Regions from separate parts of the Lysobacter firmicutimachus genome, predicted to be linked through region 2. Evidence: riboswitches for the same ligand, from Rfam matches in the RefSeq annotation. Region 2 holds a riboswitch; each other region holds the start of a gene.
The links. A riboswitch is a leader RNA that binds a small molecule or an ion and turns the genes downstream of it on or off. The one in region 2 is predicted to bind cobalamin.
Positions count from the first base shown of each region.

Region 1: it holds a riboswitch for cobalamin, as region 2 does, so the genes downstream of both, V2J18_RS05280 (TonB-dependent receptor) here and btuB (TonB-dependent vitamin B12 receptor) in region 2, are expected to answer to the same signal.
Region 3: it holds a riboswitch for cobalamin, as region 2 does, so the genes downstream of both, btuB (TonB-dependent vitamin B12 receptor) here and btuB (TonB-dependent vitamin B12 receptor) in region 2, are expected to answer to the same signal.

Region 1 is NZ_JBANDL010000002.1:1,238,040-1,245,667, forward strand. Features, by position in the region: gene V2J18_RS05270 (cobyrinic acid a,c-diamide synthase CobB) at 1-176, shown strand, start outside; gene cbiB (adenosylcobinamide-phosphate synthase CbiB) at 241-1,158, shown strand; cobalamin riboswitch at 1,299-1,446, shown strand; gene V2J18_RS05280 (TonB-dependent receptor) at 1,689-3,791, shown strand; gene V2J18_RS05285 (PepSY domain-containing protein) at 3,773-5,311, shown strand; gene cobD (threonine-phosphate decarboxylase CobD) at 5,431-6,447, shown strand; gene V2J18_RS05295 (cobyric acid synthase) at 6,444-7,628, shown strand, end outside.
Region 2 is NZ_JBANDL010000002.1:4,411,499-4,419,126, reverse strand. Features, by position in the region: gene V2J18_RS19090 (hypothetical protein) at 1-100, shown strand, start outside; gene btuB (TonB-dependent vitamin B12 receptor) at 411-2,258, opposite strand; cobalamin riboswitch at 2,379-2,630, opposite strand; gene V2J18_RS19080 (TfoX/Sxy family protein) at 2,777-3,235, opposite strand; gene V2J18_RS19075 (GAF domain-containing protein) at 3,232-3,714, opposite strand; gene bioD (dethiobiotin synthase) at 3,820-4,539, shown strand; gene V2J18_RS19065 (phasin family protein) at 4,709-5,122, opposite strand; gene queD (6-carboxytetrahydropterin synthase QueD) at 5,617-5,970, opposite strand; tRNA gene V2J18_RS19055 (tRNA-Met) at 6,130-6,206, opposite strand; gene V2J18_RS19050 (RNA pyrophosphohydrolase) at 6,334-6,951, shown strand; gene V2J18_RS19045 ((2Fe-2S)-binding protein) at 7,063-7,266, shown strand; gene bfr (bacterioferritin) at 7,402-7,628, shown strand, end outside.
Region 3 is NZ_JBANDL010000002.1:1,227,816-1,235,443, reverse strand. Features, by position in the region: gene V2J18_RS05255 (hypothetical protein) at 1-554, opposite strand, end outside; gene btuB (TonB-dependent vitamin B12 receptor) at 603-2,477, opposite strand; cobalamin riboswitch at 2,591-2,829, opposite strand; gene V2J18_RS05245 (TonB-dependent receptor plug domain-containing protein) at 3,063-5,438, shown strand; gene clpB (ATP-dependent chaperone ClpB) at 5,931-7,628, opposite strand, start outside.

The DNA of each region.
Region 1 (7,628 bases), 3.2 Mb from region 2:
ACACCTTCCACTATGCGCGCGCCGAGATCGCGGCCGCGCCGATCGCGCACTCGCACAATCCCAACGGCGGTCCCAGCCGCGAAGCGCTGTACCGCGACCGTCGGCTCAGCGCCAGCTTCGTGCATTTCTATTTCCCGTCCAACCCGGAGGCGGCGTTGCGTCTGTTCCTGCCATGAGCGCGCTGTCGTGAGCACGCTGTCGTGAGCATGCCTTCGTGAGTGCGCCCTGATGAGCGCTGCCTTGCTGGTGCTGAGCCTGTTCGCCGGGGTGATGCTCGACGCGGCGTTCGGCGAACCGCGGCGCGCCCATCCGCTGGTCGGCTTCGGCCGGCTGGTGCGGGCGATCGAAAACGCTGGGCATGCCGACGGGCGCCTGCGCGGCGTCTTGGCCTGGTCGCTCGCGGTGGCGCCGATCGTCGCCGCGACGGCGTATTTGCAGCTCATCCTGATGGCCCGATCGCCGTGGGCCGGGAGCGCGTTCGGCGCCGTCGTGCTGTATCTGTGCATCGGCTTGCGCAGCCTCGACGAGCATGCCGTGCCGGTGGCCTGCGCCTTGCGCGACGGCGATCTGCAGGCGGCGCGGGACGCGGTGGCGCGCATCGTCAGCCGAGATACCGCCGTGTTGGACGCCGAGCGCGTGGCGGCGGCGGCGACCGAGTCGGTGCTGGAAAACGGCAACGATGCGGTGTTCGGCGCGCTGTTCTGGTACGTAGCGCTGGGGCCGGCCGGCGCGGTCGGCTATCGGCTGGCCAATACGCTGGACGCGATGTGGGGCTATCGCACGCCGCGCTACGAGCGTTTCGGCTGGGCCGCCGCGCGCATCGACGACGTGTTGAACTGGCTGCCCGCGCGACTGACCGCGCTGACCTACGCCGTGCTCGGCGACACCGCGGCGGCGTGGCGCTGCTGGCGCGCGCAGGCGCCGCAGTGGGACAGTCCCAACGCGGGACCGGTGATGGCCGCCGGCGCCGGCGCCTTGCGCGTGCGCCTGGGCGGGGCCGCGCCGTATCACGGCCGGTGGGAGCCGCGCCCCGAACTCGGCGAAGGCGCGGCGCCGGATGCGGAATCTATCGAGCGCGCGCAACGCCTGGTCGGACGCGGCGCGATGCTGTGGCTGGCGACGATCGCTTTCGGCGCATGGCTCTGGCGCGCGCTCTGAGCTGCGGCGCATGCGGCGTGCGGCGTCGCGCGCGCCATACTGCGGTGTGCAGTTGCGGCGCCGCAGGCGCTCGCCTAAAGTCGCGCCGTCCACAGGGTTCGCCGCGCAAGCCATCGCGCGGCATCGGCCGCAAGGCCGAAGGGAAGTCCGGTGACGCCGGCGCCGCGATGCGGCCCGGCCATTCCGGCGCAGCCCCCGCTGCTGTAAGCCTGACGAATCCGCCCATACGCCACTGGTCGTCGCGACCGGGAAGGCCGGCGGAGGAGGTCGAAGGCGAGCCAGAAGACCGACCCTGCGGCGATCAGTCGAACATGCGCTCCGGGGTGCGGGCGCGGGACTGGAGTCGAATCCCGATCGCGTCGCATCCGGCTGTGGCCGGTGCGTCCGCGCGCGGGCCGGGTTCGTGCGTGGACGCGTCGCGGCACCGCGATGCGCCGGCGCCGGCCGCTCCGGGCCTGCGGGCATCCCGTGCGCGAGCACCGGAGACCGCCCGCTTGTCAGCCCGCCTCTTTGATCGCAGGACCCACCGCATGCCCATGCGCGGCGCCTTGCCGCTGCGTCGCCTGAGCTTGGCCCTGATCGGACTGGCCTTCGCCGACACCGCCTGCGCCGACGATTCCACCACCCTCGACGCGGTGCAGGTGCGCGCGCAGTCGCCGCTGGAGCGGGTCGCCGACGCCGGCAGCCGGCTCGGCCTGAGCCTGCGCGAGTTGCCGGCTGCGGTCGAAATCCTCGACGGCGAAACTTTGCGCGAGCGCGGCGACGACACGCCGCAGCGGGCGCTGGCGCGCGCGGCCGGCGTGGTGCCGATGGGCGCGCCCGGCAACGGCGGCTCTTCCTTGAGCCTGCGCGGCTTCTCCGGCCACGGTTCGGTGGCGCAGGTGTACGACGGAACGCGCGTGTTCGTCGCCTCCGGCACGCTGAGCTTTCCCGGCGATACCTGGCAACTCGACCGGATCGAGGTGCTGCGCGGCCCGGCCTCGGTGTTATTCGGCGACAGCAGCATCGGCGGCGTGGTGCATTACGTGCCGCGCGCGTTGCAGAGCGCGCCGCGGCGCGAGGCGATGCTGGCGGCGTCGAGCTGGGACGGGTACCGCTTCGGTCTCGGCGCGGGGCAGGGCGCGGGCGAGCGGGTGCGCTGGCGCGCCGACCTGACCGGCGCCGGCGGCAACGGCGATATCGACCGCGCCGGCTACGAGCGCTACGGCTTCTCCGGCGCGGTGGCCTGGGACCTCAGCCCGCGCCTGACCGCGACCCTCAAGTACGACGGCGGCCGTCGCCACGACCCGCGCTACTTCGGTACGCCGCTGGTCGACGGCCGGCTCGACCGGCGCTTGCGCGAGCGCAATTACGACGTCGCCGACAGCCATGTCCGCTACGACGACGGCCTGGCGCGGCTGCGCTTCGACTATGCGCTGGGCGCCCGCACCCAACTGGTCGCCGAGACCTACCACGTCGCGATCGACCGGCGCTGGCGCAATGCCGAGAGTTACGCCTTCGATCCGCGCAAGAGCACGGTCGTGCGCAGCGATTTCATCGCGATCGGCCACGACCAGGAGCAGTGGGGCCAGCGTTTCGACCTGCTCGCCGTGGGCGAGCTGTGGGGGCGCGCGCAGCGCCTGAACCTGGGCGCCGAAGCCACGCGGGTGCGCTTCACCCACAGCAACAACGGCCCCTACGGCGGCCGCGACACGGTGCCGGCGTTCGACTTCGCCCCCGGCGGCTTCGTCAACCTCGCCGGCACCCGGCCGCGCTTCAGCAGCATCACCCGCCAGCGCGCGCTGTACCTGGAGCACAGCATCGAACTGTGGCCGCGCTGGACCTTGGTCGGCGGCCTGCGCCGCGAGCGCATCGAAGTGCAGCGCAAGGAGCTGCCGGCCGGCACCGGCTTCGGCACGCAATTCGATTTCACCGCCTGGCGCCTGGGCACGGTGTTCGCGTTCGACGGGCGGACGTCGCTGTACGCGCAGACCAGCAAGGGCATCGATCCGATTTCGGGCTTGGTGACCCTGCCGCTGGCGCAGAAGGACTGGTCGCTGACCCCGGCGCGGCAGATCGAGATCGGCCTCAAGCAGGGCTTCGCCGGCGGCCGCGGCGACTGGTCGCTGGCGGCGTACCGGATCGAGAAGCGCAACCTGCTCAGCCGCGACGAGGAGGACCCCAACCGGGTCCAGCAGATCGGGCAGCGCAGTTCGCGCGGCCTCGAACTCGGCCTGGGCTACGCGTTTTCGCCGCGCTGGCGGGTCGACGCCAATGCCGCGGTGCTGGACGCGCGCTTCGACGACTTCAACGAAGTCGTCGCGGGCCGGCTGGTGTCGCGCAACGGTCGCACCCCGGCCAATACGCCCGAGCGCGTGTTCAATCTGTGGCTGGGCTTCGACCCGGTCGAACGCTGGAGCGCCGCGCTGGGGCTGCGCCGGGTCGGCCACCGTTACAACGACAACGCCAATACCTCGCGCATCGACGGCTACACCGTCGCCGACGCGCAACTGTCCTGGCGTCCCCGCACCGGCAGCCGGCTGACCTTGCGCGCGCGCAATCTCGGCGATGCGCTGTACGTCGGCTCGGGCCGCTCACAGGCGCTGCTCGGGCCGGGACGCGAGTTCGAGCTGGAATGGACGCAGCGCTTTTGAACGCGCTCAAGCGCCAGCTGCAGCTGTGGCATCGCTGGCTGGGAGTCGTCCTGGCCGTGCCGGTGCTGCTGTGGTTCCTGTCCGGCGCGGTGTTGTTGTTCGTGCCGTTACCGCGCTTGAGCGAGGCCGAGTCGCGCGCCGGGCGATCCGATCTGGCGCTGGCGGCGGTCCGCATCGACGCACGCCAGGCGGCCCGGGCCGCGGGTCTGGACGCCCCGCCGCAGCGCGCGCGGCTGGGCATGCTCGGCGCGCGGCCGGTGTGGCGGCTGCGCGACGGCGAGGAGCGCTGGCATCTGGTCGGCGCCGACGACGGCCGCGTGCTGCCCGAGCTCAATGCTTCGGCCGCCGCGGCCGTGGCGCGCGATTTCCAGCGTCGCCGCGGACAGGCGGAGTCGGCGCCGCAGTACCTGGGGCGGATCGAGCGCGACCAGTGGACGCTCAACGGTCTGTCCGGCCTGCGTCCGCCGCTGCACAAGCTGCGTTTCGCCGACGCGCAGGCGACCGAACTGTACGTGTCGGCGAGCACCGGCGAAGCGGTGCGCGACAGCACCCGCAGCGAGCGCGGCTGGAACTGGGTCGGCGCGATCGTGCATTGGATCTACCCGACAGCGCTGCGCGCGCAGCCGGCGTTGTGGCGCCAAGTGGTGATGTGGCTGTCGGGCGCGGCCTTGTTCGCGGCATTGGCCGGGGTGGCGATCGGTGCCTGGCGCAGCATCGATGCCTGGCGCCGGGTGCGCCGGATCAGTCAATACCGCGGCGTTTACGCCTGGCACCACTGGCTCGGCTGGGGCGGCGGCTTGCTGATGCTGAGCTGGCTGTTCAGCGGCTGGATGTCGATGGGTCCCATGCGCGCGCCGCCGAACCCGGCGTTGGAGCGCTGGCGCGACGCGTTTTCCGCGCCGCCGCCGGCGTGGCCGGCGCATTGGCGGCCGCGCCTGCCGGTGGGCGAGGGCTGGCTCGAGGCCGAGCTGGTCTGGCTGGCCGGCGAACCTTGGTTGCGCATGCAGTCGCGCCGGGGCGGAACGGCGTGGGCGCCGGCCCTGACCGGTGCCGCGTCCGCGCCGGATCTCGCCGCCGCGGTGCGGCGCGCCGAAGCCTACAGCAGGTTGAAGATCGCGGCGCGGCAGCGCTTGCAGACTTACGACGCCTACTATCTGCAGGCGACGCACCGCGATCCGCCGCCGCTGCCGGTGTGGCGTCTGCGTCTGGACGACCCGGCCGCGAGCTGGGTGCAGATCGCGCCCGCGCGCGGCGAGATCGTCGCGGTCAGCGACCGACGCAGCCGGGCCGAGCGCTGGCTGTATCACGGCCTGCACAGCTGGGACTTGCCGTGGCTGCTGGAACGGCCGCGCCTGCGCCTGGGCCTGTTGCTGGCCGGCCTGGCGATCGGCGCGGCCTTGGCGGTCACCGCGATCCTGGTCGCCTGCAAGCGCCTGCGCGCGCTCGTCCTGGCGCGGACGGCGCGGCGCGCGCGCAAACCCGCCGTGGTACCGCGGAGGCTGGCCGATGCGGCGGCCTGAGCGCCCGGCCGCGGATAGGGGGCGGGCGCCTGCGCCGCGGGCCTGCCGTTATGCTCCCCCGTCTTTTCGCATTGGCCGTCGCCATTGGCTGCGCGACGGCCCCGTTCCGGAGTCGACCCATGCTTGAACACGGCGGACGCTTGCTGCGCGCCGCGCGCCGCTACGGCATCGCGGCGGAGCGATGGCTGGATCTGTCGACCGGCATCAGCCCGACCGCCTGGCCGGTGCCGGCGATTCCGGCGCGCGCCTGGCAGCGCCTGCCCGAAGACGACGACGGCCTGATCGACATCGCCTGCGCCTACTACGGCGCGCCTGCGCTGTGGCCGGTCGCGGGCTCGCAGGCGGCGATCCAGGCGTTGCCGGAGCTGCGCGCGCCGGTGCGGGTCGGCGTACTCGCTCCGGGCTATGCCGAGCATGCGCATGCCTGGCGGCGTTGCGGGCACGCCGTGCAGTCCTTGCCGGCGGCCGAGTTGTTGCGCCACGTCGATGCGTTCGATGTGATCGTGCTGATCCATCCGAACAATCCCGGCGGCGATCGCTTCGAGCGCGAAGCCCTGCTGCAGGCGCACGCGGCGCTGGCCGCGCGCGGCGGCTGGCTAGTGATCGACGAGGCCTTCATGGACGCGACTCCCGAACACAGCCTGTGCGCCGACAGCGCGCGCGAGGGGCTGATCGTGCTGCGTTCGGTCGGCAAGTTCTTCGGCCTGGCCGGCGCCCGCGCCGGCTTCGTCTGCGCCGCGCCGCCGCTGCTGCGGGCGCTGCGCGAACGGCTCGGGCCGTGGACCTTGAGCGGCCCGGCGCGGCACGTGCTGCGCGCGGCGCTGGCCGATCGCGACTGGCAGGCGGCGCAGCGCGAGCGCCTGCTCGCCGACGGCGCGCGCCTGGCCGCGCTGCTGAGCGCGCACGGCCTGGCGCCGAGCGGCGGCAGCGCCTTCTTCCAATGGCGGCGCGGCGAGGATGCCTCGCCGCTGCACGAGGCCTTGGCCCGGCGCGGCGTGCTGACGCGCTTGTTCGAGCAGCCGCCGAGCCTGCGCTTCGGCCTGCCCGGCGACGAGGCGGAGTGGCGCCGGCTCGATGCCGCGCTGGCCGCCGCCGTCGACGAACTCGCCGCCGCTTCGACGCAGGGCGGGCGATGAGCGCGCGCGTGCTGATGGTGCAGGGCTGCACCTCCGATGCCGGCAAAAGCGCCCTGGTCACGGCGCTGTGCCGTTGGCTGCGCCGGCGCGGCGTGGCGGTGGCGCCGTTCAAGCCGCAGAACATGGCGCTGAATTCCGCGGTCGCCGCCGACGGCGGCGAGATCGGCCGGGCCCAGGCGGTGCAGGCGCAGGCCGCCGGGCTGGCGCCGCATACCGACTTCAATCCGATCCTGCTCAAGCCCAACAGCGACACCGGCGCGCAGGTGATCGTGCACGGCCGCGCCGTGGCCAACCTGGATGCGCGCGCCTACCACGACTACAAGCGCACGGCGATGGCCGCGGTGCTGGCCTCGCACGCGCGCCTGTGCGAGCGGTTCCAGGCGGTGGTGGTCGAAGGCGCCGGCAGCCCGGCCGAGATCAACCTGCGCGACCGCGACATCGCCAACATGGGCTATGCCGAAGCGGTCGACTGTCCGGTCGTGCTGATCGCCGACATCGACCGCGGCGGCGTGTTCGCGCACCTGGTCGGCACTTTGGCTCTGTTGTCGCACCGTGAGCGCGCGCGCGTGGTCGGCTTCGTCATCAATCGTTTCCGCGGCGATATCGCCCTGCTGCAGCCCGGCCTGGACTGGCTGGAACGCGAGACCGGCAAGCCGGTGCTCGGCGTGTTGCCGTATCTGCACGGCCTGCACCTGGAGGCCGAAGACGCCTTGCCGCGCGCAGCGGCGGCCAAGGCCGGCGCGCGCCTGCGCGTGGCCGTGCCGGCCTTGCCGCGGATCAGCAACCACAACGACTTCGACGCCTTGCGCGCACACCCGCAGGTCGATTGCCGTTTCGTCGGCCCCGGCGAAACCCCGCCGGCCTGCGATCTGATCGTGCTGCCGGGCTCGAAATCGACCCGTGCCGACCTGGACTGGCTGCGCCGCCACGGTTGGGGCGAGGCGATCGCGCGCCATCTGCGCTACGGCGGACGGGTGATCGGCATCTGCGGCGGGCTGCAGATGCTCGGCCGCGCGGTGCACGATCCGCACGGCATCGAGGGCGAGCCGGGTTCGAGCGCGGGCCTGGGCTGGCTGGAGCTGGAGACCACGCTGGAGCCGCATAAGCAGCTGCGCAACGTGCGCGGGCGGTTCGCGTTCGACGATGAGTCCGCAACCGTGGCCGGCTACGAAATCCATTGC
Region 2 (7,628 bases):
CGGCGGACCGGAAGACGGACGGTGGCGCCATGGCGTGATGGGCGTGGTCGCCGACGTGACCGGGCGTTCTTGGGTGCAGTGTTCGCTGCGGCCGACGTGAGCGTTCGAAGAGGGCGCGGCGACGGCGGCCAGGTGCCTTCACCCCAACCCCTCTTTCGCGCGCGGGAGAGGGGCTTTGAGGGGGCGATCGGATCTTCAGAAGACGCCCTGGGGGCTCCCTTCTCCGCCTGCGGGAGACAGCGCCCTGAAGGGGCGGATGAGGGCGGGGCGGCGAGGCAAGATCGTGGCGCGTGCGGGGCTGCCGCCGCCGCTCCTCTGTCCGCACGCCTGGCTTCCATGACGAGAGCCCGAAACGAACAAGCCCGGCCTGCGCCGGGCTTGTTCGTTCTCGCTGCAGCGAGGGAGCCGACTCAGTTGGCCGGTGCGTAACGCAGGGTCAGGAACCACTCGCGGCCGGGCTGGTTGTAGTACGACACGGTCTCGTACTCGCGGTCGAACACGTTGGCCACGCGCGCCTGCAGGCTCAGCGCCGGGGTGAAGGCGTATTCGGCGCGCAGATCCAAGGTGCCGTAGCCGCCCAGACGCACGCTGTTGGCGGCGTTGTCGTAGCGCGAGCCGTAGCCGACCGCGGTGGCGCCGACGCGGAACTTGCCGAAGGCGCGGTCCAAGTCGATGCGGCCGCTGTGCTTGGCGCGGCGCGGCAGCTCGTTGCCGCGGTTGAAGCCGCGACGGTTCTCGGTGTCGAGGAAGCTGGCGCTGGCGGCCAGGGTCCAGCCGGCGAATTCGGTGTCGACCCCGATCTCGGCGCCGCGCATGCGCGCGCGTTCGATGTTGTTGGGCAGGTTGATCGCCGCGTCGTAGGTGATCAGGTCGTCGGCGCGGGTGTCGAAGCCGTCGATGCGCGCGGTGAAACCGTCGCCGCGGTAAGCCAGGCCGACTTCCCAGGTCTTGGACTCTTCCGGCTTGAGCCGGGCGTTGCCGAAGAACGGGTAGTACAGCTCATTGAAGGTCGGCGCCTTGAACGCGGTGCCGTAGCCGGCGGTGACGCGCCAGCGTTCGGCGAAGTCCAGGCCCCAGGCGACGCCGCCGGTGGTGTGGCCGCCGAACTGTTCGTTGTCGTCGCGGCGCAGGCTGGCTTCGAAGGAATGGGCGCCGAAGTGGCCCTGGTACTGGACGAAGCCGGCCTTGTTGTCGCGCTCGCGCTCGTCGTAGATCGTGTCGCTGTCGACGCGGTCGCGCAGCCAATCGAAGCCCGCAGTCAACACATGGCCGTCGGCGACGGTGAAATCGGCCTGCAGGCTGGCGCTGTCGCGGTCGGTGCTGAAGAAGCCCATCGGCAGCGAGCCGAGGAAGTTGTCGGAACTGTCGACGTTGCGGCCGGCGACCAATTGCACGTTGACCGTTTCGCTCGGGCGCCAGCGGACCTTGCCGCCGATCACCTGCTGCACGGTCTCGGAGTAATTGACGAAGCTGCCGTCGTAGTCGTTCTCGCCCTCGGCGCGCAGGGCCTGGCCTTCGATGCTCCACTGCTCGTTGAGGTCGATGCCGCCGCGCAGCGACAGGGCGTGGCTTTCGTAGCCGTCGCGGTCGGGCTCGTCGGTGAAGCAGCCGGCGAACACCGGGAAGCCGGCGCCGCGGCAGGCGTCGATGCCCTGGGTCTTGCGGAAGCTGTAGTCGGCGCCGAACCAGCCGCGGCCGCTGCGGCCGCCGAAGCCGGTGCCGAATTCGATCGCGCCGTTGCTGCCGCCGCCGACGTGGGCGCGCGGGGCGAAGCCCTGCTGCTCGCGACGGGTGAACACCTGGATCACGCCGCCGATGGCGTCGGCGCCGTACAGGCTCGAGCGCGGGCCGCGCACGATTTCGATCCGGTCGATCAAGGCCAGCGGCAGATCCTGCAGCGAGGCCAGGCCGGAGGTCGGCGAGCCGATGCGGATGCCGTCGACCAGGAACAGCACGTGGTCGGATTCGCTGCCGCGCAGGAACAGGGTGGTCAGCTTGCCGGCGCCGCCCTGGTTGGACAGCGAGATGCCGGCGCGGCCGCGCAGCAGATCGTTGAGGTCGCGGGCCTGGCTGCGCTCGATCTCGGTGCGGGTCAGCACTTCCACCGGGCTCAGGGCGTCGTTGACGCTGACCGCGGTGCGGTTGGCGGTGACCACGACCTCGTCGAGGTCGGTGGCCTCGCCCGCGGGCGCGGCGAGGGCGGTGGCCGGCAGCGCGAGCGCGCAGGCGATGGCGAAGGACAGGTTCAGGGCACGCATGGCAAAGCTCCACGACGCGCGCGCACGGCGCGCGGCAAAACGGCAGGGAAGGCGGCGGGGGAGAGGCGGACGACGACGGGCGCGGGAACGGCGGCCGTGCCGCGACGCCCTCCGCATCGCAACCGATGGCGCCTCGGGGCCGGTCTCCGGACTCGCGGGCGAAGCCGGCCGGGCCGGACTTCCGGTCGCGGCGCCTTCCCGTGCATCGCACAGTGGCGCAGGCCGCGACCTGGCTCGCTTACCGTTGCGGGGGCAGTGCCGGACTGGGCTGCGGCGCCGGCGGAAGATCCGTCGGGCCGGGCGCGTCACCGGCTTCCCGTTTCAACCCCGGCGGCGGTCGGCCGTGGGGTCACCTCGAAGCGGGGCGGATTCTACGCGATGCCGGGCAGGCTGTCCGAAACGGCCGCGCGGACGGAGCCGGGCGATCCATTGCAGGTGCGGCCGGCTGGCCTCCGGGTCGGGCCCCGGGGCGGGGCGATCGCAGCGGGCGGCGGACGCGTATCGGCCGCCCGGCGGGGTCAGTCGCGCTCGCCGCGTTCGTCGTCGTCGCGCTCGCCTTCGTCCGCGCCGCCATCGCGGTCGAAACCGCCGCCGTGATCGTCGTCGTGGCCGGACTCGCGCTCGCCCGCCGCGGCGAAACCGCCGCCGGATTCGTAACCGTCTTCGGCATGCACGGTGGTGCGCACCGGCGCGGCGGCCGGCTTGTTGCGCGGCGCCGGCAGCAGGGCGGTGGCGGCATCGGCGGCCAGGATCAGCTCCTGCCGGCGCTCCTCGCTGATCTCCTGCCAGTGGCAGTCGAGCAGGGCGCCCTCGATCGCGTACAGCAGGTTGAGGGTCGGCTTGAAGCCGGCGCGCTTGACCCGCATGAAGGCTTCGACCGTGCCGACCGAGGCCAGGTCCTCGTGGGTACGCAGGCCGACCTGGCGCAGCCAGGCCGCGCTCTTGGGGCCGATGTTGCGCATCTTCGCCGCGCTCATGCCAGCGACTCCAGGTAAACGCGGGCGATGGCCTCGAGGCCGGCCTGATCGTCGGCGTCGAAACGTTCCGGCAGCGGACTGTCGAGATCGAGCACGCCGATGAGCTCCTCGCCGCGCAGCAGCGGCACCACCAGTTCCGAACGCGAAGCCGCATCGCAGGCGATGTGGCCGGGGAAGTCGTGCACGTCGGCGACGCGCTGGGTCTGCCGGGTGGTCGCCGCCGCGCCGCATACGCCCTTGTCGAGCGGAATGCGCACGCAGGCCGGCAGGCCTTGGAACGGACCGACCACCAGCTCGCGGCCGTCGTAGAAATAGAAGCCGACCCAGTTGAGGTCGGGCAGGGCGTGCGCGATCAGCGCCGACAGGTTGGCGGCGTTGGCGATGCGATCGCGTTCGCCGTCGAGCAGGCCGCGCGTTTGCGCGACCAGCTGCCGGTACTGCTCGGCCTTGTCGCCGGTCAAAGAAGAGGCGGTAAACATCGCGGAAGTGTAACAGCGGCGTCTTGCGCGACTACCATGGGCCGATCCGGGAAGCGGGAACAAAAGCGCGAGATGAGTCACAACCAGCCTCCGGTCGCCGGCGCCATCCGACCAACGGCCGCAAATCGTGCCGATCCGGCGCCGCGTCCTGCCTGTCCTCCGGGCGTATTCGTGACCGGCACCGACACCGGCATCGGCAAATCGCTGGCCAGCGCGGCGCTGTTGCACGCGCTGCGCGCGCGCGGATTGCGCGCGGTCGGCATGAAACCGGTGGCCAGCGGCTGCGAGCCGGGGCCGGACGGTTGGCGCAACGAAGACGCGCTGCTGTTGCAGGCGGCCAGTTCGCCGGTGCCGAGCTACGAGGACGTCAATCCCTACGCCTTGCCGCAGCCGCTGGCGCCGGAGATCGCCGCCGCCGAAGCCGGCGTGAGCATCGAGCTGGACACCATCCTCGCCGCGCACGCGCGCCTGGCCGCGCAGGCCGACTGTGTGGTGGTCGAGGGCGTCGGCGGGTGGGCCGCGCCGATCAGCGCCACGCTGGACCAGGTCGATCTGGTGCGCGCGCTGGACTTGCCGGTGGTGCTGGTGGTCGGCCTGCGCCTGGGCGCGATCAACCACGCCCGGCTCAGCGCGCGCGCGCTGCAGGCCGACGGCGTGCGCGCGATCGGTTGGATCGCCAACGGCATCGATCCGGACATGGCGCGCGCCGACGAGAACTTCGAGATCCTGCGTGCGCGCCTGCCGATGCCGTGCTGGGGGCGGTTGCCGTATGCGCCGCAGCCCGATCCGCACGCGTTGGCGCAGCGGCTGGCGCCGGTGTTCTGAGCGCCGGCGCCGCGGCGCCCGGGCACCGAAGACGGCTTGTCGGACAACAAAAAACCCGGCCGCCGAAGGGGCCGGGTTTCGTGTTTTCCGATGTGCCGATACGAACCGCCGACCGGGCGGAGAGAGAGGAACGCTGCGGTCGGCGGCCGATACCGGCTCTGAGCGGGAGTTACTTGGCGGCCGGAGCGACGCCGGCCTTGGTCGCAGCCTTGGCGGCCTTCTCGACGTTGGCCTGGGTGGTCTTGGCGGCCGATTCGATCTGCGACTTGGCCAGCTCGGCGATCGCTTCGTTGGTCTTCAGCGTGCGGCCGAAGGTTTCCTGGCCGGTGCTGACGGCGCGCTCGACGTTCTCGCGGGCGATCTGCACGCCCTTCGGCCACAGGGTCTTGAAGGCTTCGAAATCGCGGGCCTCGGCGGCTTCGCCGAAGAACGCGAAGGTCGCGTTGACGCGGTCCTCGATCGCGGCGATCTGCAGGCCGAACACGGCCTCGGCGTTGTCGAGGGCGAGACGGTTGATCTGAGCGGCCGTGTCCGCGAACTGGCGCGTAGCGGCGGCGAACTGTTCGTTGAACTGCTGGTACATGGCTGAGCTCCTGAGTGGTCCAGACGGAGAACGACTGGATGGTGCGGTGCAGCATAGCCAGGGCATTGTTGCGATGCAACATCGCACCGACGAGCGGTCTGAACCGGTTCAGAAAACCTGCCTGTTCAGCCGCTTAGCGCCCAAGCAGCGGTTCAGGCAAAGCCTAATTCGGGGCTGTGACGCCCAGGTTTCGCGTGCCTGACAGGCGCGAGGGGAGGTCGCCGCGGCGGGCGAGGGCGGTTGTGCGGGGCGCGCGGGCGGCCGAGAGACCCTCTCCCCAACCCTCTCCCGCCAGCGGGAAAGGGGCTTCGAAGGTTCGATCGGGCCTCGCGACGATGGCGCCGCCGTCGTTGCCTTCTCCCGCTTGCGGGATAAGGTGCCCGGAAGGGGCGGATGAGGGGGCGGGACCGCGCCGGTGCGCGGCGACAGGAGGATTCGCTTCCCGGGGCCCGAACGCATGGCGTTCGGGCGTTCGTTGGCACGCGAGCCGCAGCTCAGCCGCGGTAGCGGCAGCCGGCGGTGCAGGTTTCGTGCACGACGATCTCGCTCAGCAGCGGCAGCACCGGCTTGAGCTGTTCCCAGATCCACACCGCCAGGCGTTCGCTGGTCGGGTTTTCCAGGCCGGGAATGTCGTTGAGGTAGTGGTGGTCGAGGCGGTCGTAGATCGGCTGGAACGCCTTCTTGACGTCGGCATAGTCCATCACCCAGCCGCTGTGCTCGCCCAGGTCGCCGGTCAGGTGCACTTCGACCCGGAACGAATGGCCGTGCAGGCGCGCGCACTTGTGCCCTTCCGGCACGTTCGGCAGCCGGTGCGCGGCCTCGAGGGTGAAGACCTTGAAGATGTTCATGACGGACATTGTGCGGCAAGCGGTCGGGCGGTGGACGCCGCCGGTCCGGGCGCGCGGGCCGCAGAGGGCGGAGCGTCGGGTCCGGGGCGGGGCCCGGATACGAAAAAGCCCGCAACGCTGGCGGGCCGGCTGCGACGGCGAAGGCCGGCGCGGAATCGATGGTGGCTATGGGTGGACTCGAACCACCGACCCCAGCATTATGAGTGCTGTGCTCTAACCGGCTGAGCTACATAGCCACGGGGAACCGCGAATTCTTCATGCCGGAGGGGTGCCTGTCAATGGGGACCCCGCCGCTTTGCACGACTTGTCGTCTGCCGCACCCCGTGGCAGAGTCGGACTCAGTAGAAATTCGGAGTCCGCATCGTGATCGATCCGGACGGTTACAGGCCCAATGTAGGCATCGTGTTGATGCACCCGGACGGCCGCCTGTTCTGGGCGCGCCGAGTGCATCGCGACGGCTGGCAGTTCCCGCAAGGCGGGATGAACAGCGACGAGACGCCGCTGGAGGCGATGTATCGCGAATTGCGCGAGGAGACCGGCCTGCTGCCGCAGCACGTCGAGGTCCTCGGCGCCACTCCGGGCTGGTTGCGTTACCGCCTGCCGCACCGGGCGATCCGGCGCAACGACCGTCTGGTCTGCATCGGCCAGAAGCAGGTGTGGTTCCTGCTGCGCCTGACCGGGCAGGAGTCGGACCTGCGCCTGGACCTGACCGAAAAGCCTGAGTTCGACCACTGGCGCTGGGTGGATTTCTGGTACCCGGTCGAGCACGTGGTGATGTTCAAGCGCGGCGTCTACGCCAGCGCCCTGCGCCATCTGGCCCCGTTCGCCCGCCATGTCGCCGGCGCCCAGGCCGTGCCGGCGCCCGCTCCCGACACCCGCATGCACGACCCGCATCTGGCCGGCCGCAACCGGCAGCGGCCGCGCGCGCGGGCCGGCGTGCCCGGCAGCCCGGCCCGGGGCGGGTCCGAGCCGGGCGCCTGAACGCGCCGGTCCCCGGCGGCCATTGGTCGGCTGCCGTTAATTGACAATCATTCTCATTCATGGCGGAATGGCCTCGCAGCCATCCGGCTGCCTGCCCGAACGCCCGCCGCCGTGTACGTCTGCATCTGCAACGGAGTCACCGACCGCGACATCCGCCAGGCCGCGGAGGCCGGGTGCCGCAGCCTGCCCGAGCTGACCATGCGGACCGGCGCCGGCGCCAATTGCGGCAGCTGCCTGGAACTGGCCGCCTCGCTGCTGGAGCAGGCGCGCGGCACGATCGACTTGCCGCTCACGGTGTTGCCGCAGGCCGCCTGATCGAGCCCGCCGCCCGGCCCCGCCGGGACTGCCAACGCCACTGATTCTCGACTCCCGTTGCGCACGATTCGCGTTCCGTCATCGGGTTCGCGAACTGGCTACAGTGCCCGCCATAGCAACGTCGGAGCCACGGCCATGAAAGGCGACCCCAAGGTCATCGAATATCTCAACAAGGCGCTCTACAACGAGCTGACCGCGATCAACCAGTACTTCCTGCACGCCAAGATGCTGAAGAACTGGGGCCTGAAAGAACTGGCCGAACACGAGTACCACGAGTCCATCGACGAGATGAAGCACGCCGACAAGCTGTCGGACCGCATCCTGTTCCTCGATGGCCTGCCCAACTTCCAGGCCCTGGGCAA
Region 3 (7,628 bases), 3.2 Mb from region 2:
ACGAACAGCGGCCCCCAACGCCACAGCCGACTCAGGTACTCGGCCAGGTTCGGATCGGCGTAGCGTCCGCCGAACCAGTAGAACGCGCCGTTGGAAACCAGGAACGAGACGCTGGCGGCCAACGCGGCGACCGCGAGGGTCGCCGCCAGTGCGCGCCATTCCGGCGCCAGCCGCGGCGCGACCCAGCGCCCGCCGTACCACAGCGCGGCATAGGCGAGCAGCAGGAAGGCATAGGACGGCGTCACGCAGTAGTGCTGGAAGAAGCCCAATCCGCGCCCGGTGATGGCGAGGTAGTCGACCGCCACCGCCATCCCAAGATAGGCCAGGAACCCCAGATGCCGGCGCAGGAACAGGCCGCCGAGGAAGAACACCGCCATCGACGCGTCCGGCAGATGCAAAGCGCTGCCCAGATGATGGAAACGGGTGCCGAGCATCAAGGCCAGCAGCGCGCCCGCCACCGCGGCGCGCGCCGGTCGCGACCAGACCGCGGCGTCCGCGTCCGCGTTCGGCAAGGCAGCGGCGCTCGCTGCGTGGGGGCGGGTCGGCGGGTTCATCGGCAGGCCTCGGTGGAGCCGGCGCGCACGCCGGCGATGGTGATGGGGTCAGCGCGCGGGTCGGTAACGCAGGCTCAACAGGTAGTTGCGGCCGGGCTGGTTGTAGAACGCAGCGGTCTCGTAGCGACGGTCGAACACGTTGTCGGCGCTCAACTGCACGCTCCACGACGGGTGGAAGGCATAGCCCAGACGCAGATCGGCCAGGGCATAGCCGCCCAAGCGGCGGCTATTGGCGAGGTCGTCGTAGCGTTCTCCGGCGGCATAGACACTGGCGCCGAACGAGAACGCGTTCACCCGCCGGTCCAGGTCGATGCGCGCGCTTTGCCGTGCACGGCGCGGCAGCCAGTTGTCGCGATTGCCCCCGGGGCTGAGGTTGCGCGCGTCCAGCCAGGTCGCGCTGGCGCGCAGATCCCATTGCGCCAGCTGCGTGTCCAATGCCGCCTCCAGCCCCCGAATGCGCGCGCTGTCGACGTTGCCCGGCAGGCCGATCGAGGCGTCGTAGGCGATCAGATCGTCGATCTTGTTCTGGAAGGCGTTGAGCGACCACACGTGCTGGCGGCGCTCGCCCCAGGTGCCGCGCAGGCCGAGCTCGACGCTGCGCGAGGTTTCCGCGCCCAAATCGGGGTTGCCGTAATTGGGGTAGTACAGCTCGTTGAAGGTCGGCGCCTTGAACGCGGTGCCGTAGCTCGCGGTCAGGCGCAGCGATTCGCTCAGGTTCCAGCCCCACAGCAGGCTGCCGGTGGTCTCGCCGCCGAACTGGCTGTCCTCGTCGCGGCGCAGGCTGGCCTGCAGCGCATGCGCGCCGACGTCCTGCTGCCACTGGCCGAAGGCACCGCGCAGGATGCGGCCGTCGCGGGCATAGGCGACGTTGCTGTCGACGCGGTCGCGCTGCCAGTCGAAACCCAGGGTCAACAGGCCCTCGCCGAGACCGAGGTCGGCCTGCAGCGAGCCCAGCTCGCGGCGGGTCTCGAAGGTGCTGGAGTACTTGCCGTTGCGATAGGCCTCGCTGAGATCTTCGCTGCGGCCGGCGCCGGCGCTGACGCCGATGCGCTCGCTGGGGCGATAGCGCAGCTTGGCGCCGAGCACCTGCTGCACGCTGTCGGCCTGATTGTTCTGGCTGCCGTCGTATTCGTTATGAGCCTCGGCGCGGAACGCGCGCGCCTCGGCCTCCCAGCGCTCGCCGAAACGGTAGCCGCCCTGCACGGTCAACGACTGGTTGCGGTAGCCGTCGCGGTCGGGCGAGTTAGTGAAACAACCGGCGCCGCGCGGCGCCGGCTTGCCGCGACAGGCATTGATGCCGTCGGTGTCTTCGTGTGCGGCATTGACCGAGTACCAGCCGCGCTCGCCCTTGCCGGCCACGCCGGCGCTGGCGCGGTGGGTCTGGTAGCTGCCGATCGCGGCGCTGAAGCTCGGCGCGAACGCGCCCTGCGGACGGCGGGTGAAGATCTGGATCACTCCGCCGAGGGCTTCGGAGCCGTACAGGCTGGAGAACGGCCCGCGCACGATCTCGACCCGCTCGATCTGTTCGACCGGAATGTCCTGCAGCGCGGTTCCGCCGCTGGTCGCCGAACCGAGCTTGATGCCGTCGACCAACACCAGTACGTGATCGGATTCGGTGCCGCGCAGGAACAGCGAGGTCTGCTTGCCGGCGCCGCCGTTATTGGCCAGCGACACGCCCGGCGCGCCGCGCAGCAAATCCGGCAGCGAGGCCGGCTGGCGCCGTTCGATTTCGGCGCGATCGATCACCGTCACCGCGGCGAGAGTGGCGTCCTGGGTCTGGGCGGTGCGGGTGGCGGTGACCACGACCTGATCCAGATCGACCGCGGCGGGCGCGGCGGCGGCCAGGCCGGGGGCGGCAAGCACGCCGCCGGCGAAACACAGGGAAGCAAGACGCAGGCGCGGGGCGCAGCAAGGCAAAGTCACAGGCGGTCTCCAGGGCCGCGCTCTCCCGCGCGGCCGTGATCGGTCGTGACAGAAGGCGGAAACGGCCAGGAGACGGCGCAGGCGCGCCTTCGCCCCGAGACCGGCCCACCGCCTGTCGGTTCGCGCTCCGGGCCGGTCTCCGGGCTCGCGAGCCGATGCGGTCCTGTGCGGAACCGGCATCGCGTACCGCGCCTTCCCGTGTCGAAACACAGTGGCTGCGTGCGGTACGTGTACTCGCCTACCGTTGCGGGGGCAGCTCCGGCTTGGCCGCCTGCGGGGCAGGACGACGACCGGATTCCCGTTTCAATCCCCGGCGAATGTGCCGGCGATCACCTTGAGCGCGGGCATCTTAACAGTCGCGCCCGGTGGCGACGCCAGCGTACGGCGCGCGATGGGCGCGCAGCCTGCCGCCCGCGCCCGGTCCCGCGCGCGGAAAAGCGCCTTAACGGGCGGCCAGGCGTGACCGGCTGCGCACTACCACTTTTCGACTATTGCCGATAGGCGGACTTTGGCGGATTTATTGACCAATTGTTATGCGCGTGTTAAATCGCAATGACATCGCTGTCAATCCCTCAAGGAGTCGCCATGCACGTCCGCCGTACCCCCGCCGGCCCGCGCCATCCCCTGGCCCTGGCTCTGCTGCTCGCCCTCGCCGCCCCGGCGTACGCGCAGGATGCGCCGCAGAGCGACGCCAAGACCCTGGACCAGGTGATCGTGACCGGTACCCGCGTGTCCGACCGCACCGTCGCCGAGTCGACCGCGCCGATCGACATCATCACCCCGGAAACCCTCGAAGCCACCGGCACGGTCGAACTGGCCACCGCGCTGTCGCGCGCCCTGCCCTCGCTGAACTTCCCGCGTCCGGCCATCACCGACGGCACCGATGCGGTGCGCCCGGCGCAGTTGCGCGGCCTGGCCCCCGATCAAGTGCTGGTGCTGGTCAACGGCAAGCGCCGCCACACCACCGCGTTGATCAACCTCAACGGCAGCCAGGGCCGCGGCTCCTCGCCGGTCGATCTCAACGCGATCCCGATCGCCTCGATCGAGCGGGTCGAAGTGCTGCGCGACGGCGCTTCGGCCCAATACGGCTCCGACGCCATCGCCGGCGTGGTCAACGTGGTGCTCAAGGGCTCGGGCCAGAACGGCTCGATCGCCGCGCGCTACGGCCAGTACAGCGCCGGCGACGGCGAGCAGTACCAGCTCTCCGGCGACGCCGGCTTCAAGCTCGGCGAAAACGGCTGGCTGCGCCTGGCCGCGCAGGGCGGCCATCAGGACCAGACCAACCGCGCCCGCCCGTTCCAGGGCCGGGTCGAACAGCGCTACGGCGATCCCGAGATCGACCACGGCGCGTTCTCCTACAACGGCGAGTACTCGCCGGCCGATTACCTGAGCTTCTATTCCTTCGGCAGCTACAGCGAACGCGACGTGTTGTCCAACGGCTATTTCCGCTTCGCCGGCGACCCGCGCAACATCCCCTCGATCTATCCCAACGGCTTCCTGCCGCAGATCCACAACGTCAGCAAGGACCGCGCCGCGGTGTTCGGCGTGCGCGGCGAAACCGCCGGCGGCACCCAGATCGATTTCAGCTACAACTACGGCCACAACGGCCTGACCTTCGACATCGAGCACACCCTCAACCGCAGCCTGGGCCCGAGCTCGCCGACCCAGTTCTACGCCGGCGCGCTGGAGGTCACCCAGCACGTGCTCAACCTCGATTTCACCCGCGCGATCGAACTGGGCTGGAAGTACCCGCTGACCCTGTCCTGGGGTGCGGAATGGCGCGGCGAGGAGTTCAGCCAGCGCGCCGGCGAGCCGCTGTCCTACGCCAACGGCGGCGTGGCCGCGCCGAACGGCCAGATCATTCCCGGCGCGCAGGTGTTCTCCGGCTTCCGCGCCAGCGACGCCGGCGATTTCGACCGCCACAGCTACTCGTTCTACCTCGATGCGGAAACCGACGTCACCGACAAGTTCTCCATCGGCGCCGCGGCCCGCTACGAGAGCTACAGCGACTTCGGCGAAACCACCTCGGGCAAGCTGTCCGGCCGCTACGCCTTCACCGACAAGGTCGCCCTGCGCGCCACCGCCTCGACCGGCTTCCGCGCGCCGTCGCTGCAGCAGCAGTACTTCCAGTCGATCGCGACCAACTTCATCAGCGGCATTCCGTACGAGATCGGCACCTTCCGGGTCGACAACCCGGCCGCGGTCGCGCTGGGCTCGGAGCCGCTCAAGGCCGAAGAATCGACCAACTACAGCCTGGGCCTGGTGCTGCAGCCGGTCGACGCGCTGTACATCACCGTCGACGCCTACGACATCAAGGTCAAGGACCGCATCCTGCTGTCGGAGAACCTGACCAGCGCCGCGGTACGCAACTACCTGCAGGCCAACGGCTATCCGGGCATCGGCGGCGGCCGCTACTTCACCAATGCGGTCGATACCAAGACCCAGGGCGTGGACGTGATCGCGACCTACGGCTGGGAACTGGCCGCGGGCAAGCTCAACCTCACCGCCGGCTACAACTACTCCAAGACCGAGATCGACAAGATCGCGCCGAATCCGCCGCGACTGGCGGCGATCGACCCGGCGGCGGTGCGCATCGGCCGCACCGAGATCGGACGCATCACCAAGGGCGCGCCGAAGGACAAGTTCTTCCTCGCCGGCGACTGGAAGACCGGCCACTGGAGCTTCAACGCCACCGCCACCCGCTACGGCCAGTTCACCGAGCTGCACGCCACCGATCCGCGCCAGGACCAGACCTTCGGCGCCGAGTGGACGCTGGACCTGGCGGCGACCTACCGCCTGGATCGCTGGGAGTTCACCGTCGGCGGCGACAACGTGCTCGACGCTTATCCGGACGAGTCCAAGCTGGTCCGCGGCACGCGCAACTACCTGCCGTACAACACGGCCTCGCCGTTCGGCTTCAACGGCGCGTTCGGCTACGTCAAGGTCGGCTACAAGTGGTAAGCCTTCCGGCGTGACGATCCAACGCCGGGAATGGATGCGCGAAGGCCCGGAGCGATCCGGGCCTTCGCGTTTGCGGCGGAGCGTCGTGCGCCGTTCGGTGCGGCCGGGATCCAGGCGCGCCGCCGGTCCGGCCGGCGCGAATCGAGCGCACCGGGCCCGGCCCGGGTGTTTTCGTGTTTCCGGCACATCCCCACCGCGACGGATCGGCCATACAACGCCGGGGCGCACCCGCGCCGCCGCACCGAACACCCCGCCGGAGCCCGTCGATGCGCCCGGTCTAGGAGCAGCGTGAGCCTCGGCCCAGCGCCGCGACGTATGCGAGCGTAGTCCCCGTAGCCCAGGCAACGGGGTTGCTTCGCCTTGTCGCGTGGTTGCCGTGTGGAAATACGCCGCTTCGCCGGTCGCGGCTCGCGCCGCGCCTACAGGATCGACGGCACAACGAAAAACGGCCCGCATCGCGGGCCGTTTTCGCTGCATCGCCGTCGGCTTGGCTCAGCCCTTGCGGAACACCAGGTGCCCGCCTTCGGCCTCGACCTGGATCGTGTCGCCGTTGACGAACTCGCCGCCGAGGATGCGCTGCGCCAACGGGTTCTCGATCTGTTGCTGGATCGCGCGCTTGAGCGGCCGCGCGCCGTACACCGGGTCGAAACCGACGTTGCCGATCAGGTTCAGCGCCGCCTCGCTCAGCGCCAGCTTCAGGCCGCGCTCGCCCAGGCGCTTTTCCAGGCCGTGCAGCTGGATCTTGGCGATCTCGCGGATCTGCCCCTTCTCCAGCGGGTGGAACACGACGATGTCGTCCAGACGGTTGATGAACTCCGGCCGGAAATGGCTCTGCACCACCCCCATCACCGCCGCCTTCATCTGCGTATAGGCCTCCGCCGAGGTGTCGTTGCTCAACTCCTGGATCATCTGCGAGCCCAGGTTGGAGGTCATCACGATCACCGTGTTGCGGAAGTCCACGGTGCGGCCCTGGCCGTCGGTCAGGCGGCCGTCGTCGAGCACCTGCAGCAGGATGTTGAACACGTCCGGGTGCGCCTTCTCGACCTCGTCGAGCAGGATCACGCTGTAGGGACGGCGACGCACCGCCTCGGTGAGATAGCCGCCCTCTTCGTAGCCGACATAGCCCGGAGGCGCGCCGACCAGGCGGCTGACCGCGTGCTTCTCCATGAACTCGCTCATGTCGATGCGCACCATCGCATCGGACGAGTCGAACAGGAACTCGGCCAGGGCCTTGCACAGCTCGGTCTTGCCGACGCCGGTCGGGCCCAGGAACAGGAACGAGCCGCTGGGACGATTGGGATCGGACAGGCCGGCGCGCGAACGCCGCACCGCGTCGGACACCACCCGCACCGCCTCGTCCTGGCCGACCACGCGCGCGTGCAGGGCCTGCTCCATCTTGAGCAGCTTCTCGCGCTCGCCTTCCAGCATCTTCGACACCGGGATGCCGGTCCAGCGCGCGACCACTTCGGCGATCTCCTCGGCGGTCACCTTGTCCTGCAGCAGCTTGAAGCCCTGGGTTTCGGCCTCCTGCGCGGCCTTGAGCTGCTTCTCCAGCTCCGGCAGCTTGCCGTACTGGATTTCGCTCATGCGGCCGAAGTCCTGGATGCGCTGCGCGGCCTCCAGGTCGAGCTTGGCCTGCTCGATCTGCTCCTTGATTTTGGTCGCGCCCTGCAGGGTCGCCTTCTCGGCCTTCCACACTTCTTCCAGATCGTTGAACTCGCGCTCGAGCACGCCGATCTCGGCCTCCAGGTCGGCCAGGCGCTGCTTGGACTCGGCGTCCTTTTCCTTCTTCAGCGCCTCGCGCTGGATCTTGAGCTGGATCAGCCGGCGTTCCTTGCGGTCGAGCTCTTCGGGCTTGGAGTCGATCTCCATGCGGATGCGCGAAGCGGCTTCGTCCATCAGGTCGATGGCCTTGTCGGGCAGCTGGCGGTCGGCGATGTAGCGGTGCGACAGCGTCGCCGCGGCGACGATCGCCGGGTCGGTGATCTCCACGCCGTGGTGCACCGCGTAGCGCTCCTTGAGCCCGCGCAGGATCGCGATGGTGTCCTCCACCGTCGGCTCGCCGACGAACACCTTCTGGAAGCGGCGCTCCAGCGCGGCGTCCTTCTCGACGTACTTGCGGTACTCGTCGAGCGTGGTCGCGCCGATGCAGTGCAGCTCGCCGCGCGCCAGCGCCGGCTTGAGCATGTT